DNA from 2 places in the Microbacter margulisiae genome. Region 1 is predicted to be linked to the other one. Evidence: riboswitches for the same ligand, from Rfam matches in the RefSeq annotation. Region 1 holds a riboswitch; the other holds the start of a gene.
What was found. A riboswitch is a leader RNA that binds a small molecule or an ion and turns the genes downstream of it on or off. The one in region 1 is predicted to bind cobalamin.
Positions count from the first base shown of each region.

Region 2: another riboswitch for cobalamin. It lies ahead of FHX64_RS06060 (TonB-dependent receptor plug domain-containing protein); the one in region 1 lies ahead of FHX64_RS02255 (cobyric acid synthase).

Region 1 is NZ_JACHYB010000001.1:525,966-529,395, forward strand. Features, by position in the region: gene FHX64_RS02250 (Gfo/Idh/MocA family protein) at 68-1,114, opposite strand; cobalamin riboswitch at 1,338-1,606, shown strand; gene FHX64_RS02255 (cobyric acid synthase) at 1,682-3,166, shown strand; gene FHX64_RS02260 (GDSL-type esterase/lipase family protein) at 3,386-3,430, shown strand, end outside.
Region 2 is NZ_JACHYB010000001.1:1,518,900-1,522,329, forward strand. Features, by position in the region: gene FHX64_RS06060 (TonB-dependent receptor plug domain-containing protein) at 1-1,681, opposite strand, end outside; cobalamin riboswitch at 1,784-1,986, opposite strand; gene FHX64_RS06065 (tRNA threonylcarbamoyladenosine dehydratase) at 2,323-3,069, opposite strand; gene FHX64_RS06070 (hypothetical protein) at 3,186-3,430, opposite strand, start outside.

The DNA of each region.
Region 1 (3,430 bases):
CAAAAAGGAGAGCTGATGATGTTGAACAATAAACCCTTTCACGTATTTGTTCAGCGAACGGTTTACATCATAAAATGTTTTTAGGTTTGACGGGTAGTCCGGTGCGCAAGGACTCATCCATGGCCTGCATAATGGCTACTGTTCCGATTCCTTCCCGCAGGTCGGGATAAGCTGTTTCTCCGGAATCAAGACAATCAGCAAAATATTCATAATAATTCTGGTATTCTCCTGCATGGTGTGATTTACCTTCAAAGCGGAAAAAATGTTTCAGTTTATGTTCAAAAGTGATTATTTTTTCTTCACCGGAGGAGGTGGTAATGGCATATCGAAGATCCATATAATCTCCCTGGCTGGAACCTTCCGTACCACGTAGAATGCAACTCATCTCGCTGTCGCGTAAAGTGGGTTGAATGGGGCATGAATAAACACCACTTACCCGGGCAATACGTCCATCGGCGGCTTTCAGGATGAAGTGCATGGTGTCTGCATTTTTAAGGCCACCTGCTTTTCCATTGGGACTTAGCATGCCATAACCCATTACCTCCACAATATCGGGCAAATACCAGCGAACCAAATCAACAGGATGGCTGAGTCCGCCGTAAAGCCATTTAAAGGAAGATTCGAGCGACCAGCCTTTTGCCAGAAACCAGCGTTGGTCGGCATGGTAATAAGCTTCCACGGTGACCAGGTCGCCTATTTCTCCTGCCAGATAATCTGTTCGTTGACGTCTCATCGGTTCGAAGAAGCGGCTACTTTGGCCCACAAATACTTTTTTCCCTGTTTTTTCTGAAAGTTCTATCAGCTCCCGGGCCTGGCTCAGATCATCCAGAAGGGGTTTGGCACAAACTACATGTTTTCCGGCCTGAAGAGCCATTTTAATATGATCGGCATGCCATTTATCAGGCGTATAAATCCCGATCACATCAATTTCAGGATCATTCAGCAAATCTTCATACCGGGTTGTGTAATGATAGAAATCGAACTCTTTGGCGCGCTGTTTACACAACGCTTCGTTCATGTCGCAAACCTTTTGTAATATCCATTTTTCGCTTTGCAATGCAGCAGACATTGTGCTGCGTCCCTCGCCTAAACCTAAAATGCCTAATTTATACATATTGTCTTATTTTCAAATTATAGATGTTAGAGAAGGAGTATTGTATCACAGCAAAAGCAATATAAATACAGGTACTCCGCTTAAATCTCACGTGGCAAAGATACGATAAAGCAGGATGTGGCGATATGATTTGATCTTTGATTTTTAGAATTTGTATAATTACAGCTGATTTACGATCAATAATATTGACGCAATCATAATTTGGCTATCCCACTACTTTGAGTACTTTTGTCAACGCATTTGGCGATCATTGCTTAATGCAGGGAATGATCGAAAGAGTGAGTCCGGTGCCTTCATCACGGAATGAACTACTCCGGTGCTGTATCTGCAGCTGTCAATTCCATAAACGTATCTGAATTACCATTGCCACTGTTTATCAGTATCCCAAAGCCGGGAAGGTTGCTAAAAACAAAAGCTGATCGAAGAGACTGAAAATGGTAGGCTTTGCATATGGAAATGAGCCGGAAGAGCTGCCAGTGCTCATATACCGGCACTTCAGGCCATCCCGGCAGATGGATTAGTATTACTCCTGCCATATTCGAATAGAGAGTAATGATTAAATAAGAAATGAGTATGCAACTTCGACCCGTGATGTTTGTCGGAACCGGTTCCGATGTAGGCAAAAGTGTAATCAATGCTGCTTTTTGCCGGATATTCAAACAGGATGGTTTTCATCCTGCGCCTTTTAAAGCACAAAACATGTCGCTCAACAGTTATGCAACGCCGGATGGGCTGGAGATTGGACGGGCTCAGGCGACACAGGCAGAGGCCTGCGGCATTCCCTGCCGTGCAGATATGAATCCGGTATTACTGAAACCAACCGACGATACCTCTTCGCAAGTCGTGCTTAACGGAAAAGTTATAGGAAACCAATCCGCACATCAGTACTTTAACCAGACCGACCGCAATGATCTTTTTCTACAGGCAATGGCCGCCTGCCATCGCTTGACGAAGGAATTCAATCCCTTGGTAATAGAAGGGGCAGGTAGCATTTCGGAGATAAATTTATGGGACAGGGATATTACCAACATGCGCGTGGCAGAAGCTTTGAATGCACCGACTTTCTTGATTGCCGATATTGACCGCGGAGGAGTTTTTGCCAGTGTGTATGGAAGTATTCAGCTCTTACCCGAAACTCAGAAGAAGTTGATCAAAGGAGTTCTCATCAATAAGTTCAGGGGTGATATGGCGTTGTTTGAAGATGGAAAGAAAATGTTGGAAGAGCTGACCGGAGTGCCTGTTGTGGGAGTTATTCCTTATTTCCATGATATTCATATTGACCAGGAAGACTCGGTAACCCTTGAATACCGGAAAGAAAAGGACAGGGTAGGGAAGGTTACGATTGCCGTTGTCTTATTGCGGCATTTATCAAACTTTACTGACTTCAACATGCTGGAACAGCATCCCGATGTCCATCTGTTTTATGCATCCCATCCTGAGGAACTGGCGGATGCCGATATCATCCTGTTGCCGGGATCTAAAAACACCATCGACGATCTTAACTACCTCCGTCAGTCAGGGATGGCTAAGGCAATCTTGCAGCAGCATGCTATAGGAAAATCGGTTTATGGCATTTGCGGCGGTTACCAGATGATGGGGAATTGGGTGGAAGATCCTTTGGGGATAGAAGGGGATGTGGCTGTAATGCAAGGTCTGGGGCTTTTACCGGTACGAACTATACTAACACGGGAAAAAAAGACAGAAGCTTGTCATTTTTCTTTTCTCGGCACCAAACCCGATTGTACAGGATATGAAATCCATATGGGAGAGACGGTTGCAGAACAACCCTCGCCGCTTTGTCTCCTTGACAGTGGAGTGAGTGATGGTTACTTCCGGAATGAAAAGACTTTTGGTACCTACCTGCATGGTTTTTTTGACCATACAGAAACTGTCGGATATATCCTCCGCCAGGTGCCCGGATATAAATCCGGTAAATCCGTTACTTTCGATTATCCGGCTTTTAAAGAAGAACAATACGATAAACTGGCAGCTCATATCCGTCAGCATGTAGATATGGAATACATCTATAAAACCATGCAGCCAGATGATTAAGGAGGGATGGCAATGATCTTTACCTTTACGGAGGTATGATGAAGACGCCAGCCATATCAACGGATATTCAAACAGAACCGATTCCTCTTCTTTTCCTTTCTAAACATATCCTGACTTAAAATAAAACATCCAAACCGTTGGATTTTACAAAAAAATGTATGACCTTTGAAGGATGTTCAGCATCAAATGATATGCACCATAACCTTAAACCATAACTTTATGAAGCGAATTTATCTTGTTAGCCTTTTCTGTATCGCCAGCGCT
Region 2 (3,430 bases), 990 kb from region 1:
TATAGCTTCCTTCAAAAGTGGCATGAATAGTACCGGTCAGACGAATTTCGCTACGGCACGACAAATCCATCCCGTGAATCGAAACCAATCCTAAATTCAACATCGACCAAATAAACAGGTTGCCCGAAGGCACTGCTACAATCTTATTAAGCACTCGGTTGTAATATCCATCAAGAGAAACGGATAAATAACCAGCCTGTCCCGATGTCCAGTACGACGTACCAACATTCAATTGCTGCGCTACCTCAGGCTTCAGACGCGTATTCCCAATACCGGTATAATAGAGTTCATTGAATGTGGGCATACGGAATGTCTCTTTATAAAACGCCCTCCACTGCCAATGTGCAATCTGAAAAGGTTCTGCACTGACACTAAGCATCGGCGACAAACGGAAATGATGGGGAGATTCACTTCCCAACGCAACCCGGTCGGCAATATACGTAGATAACAAGGCCGCTTCTGCATGAAAGGAGTTCAGATGAAGCCGCTCTTTCACCGAAGTATAGGAAGAAAAACGACTTGGCTGTGCAAATTGCGCCAGATTAGCATTCAAATGATTATAGACAAAATCGCTGGCTAAGGAGAGATTCAGCAAGCGACTCCATGTCCGGGCATATGCTCCCGACAAATCATATTCCTGCTGACGAAAGCGATTATCAAGTCCTCCGGCAGCATTCAAAAAATAAGGGTCCACATAACGCGAATAGCTGTTTTCGGCTTTTGCTCCCAGGGCGTAACTACTTTGCGTTGATAATATAGATACAAACCGGGCTTGCACAAAATAATCCTGATCATAAAGCCGTTGCCCCTGGGCTGCATAAGGATTATAGAAAATAACAGCGCCGGGTAATCCGCGAACTCCGTTGGAAGCAAATATCTTGGCAGTCAACCGATGGCACGAATCCGGGATATAAAACAAATTGGCTTCTCCGTGGTATAGATGCACATCATCATTCGTCCGTTGAAGATGTTGAATGGAATCCCCGTTATGAATTGTAAAAGGATAACGGCCATTGGCATATTGGGACTCCAGGAACAGGGTTGAAGAAAGATGACGGCTCAGGCGATTGCCCATCCAAAAAGTAGGATGCTCCCATCCAAAAGAACCGGTCTGAAAAGCAGCTTCTCCCTTAATGCAATGCAATGAATCCAGATGAGGCCTCTTTGTCACCACCGACAATAATCCTGCCGCAGCGAAAGCTCTGGCGCTTTCCAGCACATCTTCGTCATCTCCGTTGGCTAATGAGATTTCCTGTACATGGCTCAGAGATAGTTTACCCAAATCGATTTCTCCGTTTTGGGCGTCACTCATCAATTGTCCGTCATAACTGACCGCCGTATGCGTTGGCCCCAATCCCCGGATTGAAACAGTCTTTAATCCTCCGATGCCTCCGTAATCTTTTACGGTAACGCCTGCAAAATGTTTAACCACGTCTGACAATTGCAGCGCATCCATACCGGCAATATTGGCGGCATTAAATGTTTGTACAGGTACACTTGTATTTGCCAGGTGAGGCAGCGGTATTGCTGTGACGGTGACTTCCTTCATCACATGCACACTGTCTTTTTGCGCCTTTAAAGAGCATATACCAAGCGAAAGGCACACAAATAACATGATCTTTCTTGTGCTATGATGCAACACAGAAAGCTTACTGCGGTCAAAATGCAAATAAAATGACATAAAAAAAACTGTTTGACATTCAAACAGCTTTCACGGGAATGCAAAATCAAATGGAAGCCTTGCAGATTCTCATTTGGTTAGAAGCTCTTTCCTCGAAAGCTTTACCTGTTTATTTGCATGGCAGGTCTCCTGACTTATCCTCGTTTCAAACAGCCTTCCCATTTCTCGGAAATAGTGGCTAAAGATTGTGTTGAAACGTTGCATAGGACTTACAGTAGCGGGACTGTCCAGGAATTTCACCTGATTCCCTTTTCATCGCCCGGCACGAATGCACCGTCGGCGAACCAATGCACCGGCAAAGGTAAGACTAATTTTTGATTCAGCTAAAAAGATGGAAAGAATATTTTGAGAGATACGTAGACAGCAATGACAATCTGGAAGTTAAAAAAGTTACGGGAAGACGCATTCAATTGAAAATTGACAATGAAAATCTGAAGATAATGGAAGATGAGAAGTTAAGGAAGTTATAAGAAGAATTATTGAACTCTGGAAATCAGCAATCCAGTTGATCCAAAATTCCCATAACAGATTGTCTTTAGACTTTCGACCTGTTGTTTTTTTACACTTTCAATTTTACACCTTAAACTTTCAACCCGTTGTTTGACTTTAAACCTTCGACTTTAGTCTACTGATTCCTGCCTTTAGACTGATGACATTAATGTTTTGACTACCAGACTGGCAATGGTAAATCCAAAAACAGCGGTCACATAAACGACCGATCCATTTTCACGATGGGCAGGTTTTAAAGCAGAATTAGCCTCGTTTGTTATTTTATCTTTCGGCCCGATAACATGCTCATCACTGTAAACTGCCAGAAATTTTTTCTCAGGGAAAAGAGATTGCTTACGGAACCGCGTACGCAAAGAAGACGCAAGAGGACACCCTTGCACCTTCCAAAACTCAGCAACCCTGACACGCGTCGGATCCAGTCTCCAGGCAGCTCCCATCGAAGAAAAAAACAGAGCCGAAGTGTGTGTCGCTTCCAGAATCAGATGCATTTTATCCTCGAGGCTATCAATTGCATCAATAATAACATCATATGAATTCAGCGCAAACGAAGCAGAGGTGGATGCATTATAGCGGTTGGCTATAGCGGTGATTTGCGCATCAGGATTAATACTCAATAAACGCTGTTTAAACACCTCCGTCTTTAATTCCCCGAGAGTCTCGGTAGTTGCATGCAATTGCCGGTTGACATTCGTCACATCTACACGATCGCTGTCCACAATCGTCAGATATATAATGCCACTGCGGATCAACGCCTCCGCGCACCAGCTTCCCACTCCGCCAATACCAAAAATGATTACTTTCTTTTCGGCTAAACAGGCCATTGCCTTTGCTCCAAGTAATAACTCCGTACGATGAAAAATATCTTCTTGCAAACTCATTACAACGCTGATTTATTGATATGACAATTCCGGGACATCCTCAATCCCCGATGCTGAAACCGCTAAAAAGAATGCAAAGATATTGCTTTGCATTCATCTATCCACGTTACCGGCATTCAGAATGTATGGTATAACCCCAAATAATAAGCAAAATGTTTATAGGCAGTAAGGCCATTGCCAAGATCAGTAGAAAAAAGGATTTGAGTGTTCCGGGCAACAGGAATGCCTCCCCCAACATGCAGACCAGTATTGGCAGGTGTATCCACAGAAGACGGAGTCTGATGAAACAGTTCAGCACCCAGGAAAAAAGAACCGGTAAAATTGTATTGAAGCAACAAGCCGTAGAATTGCCAGTTTTTAT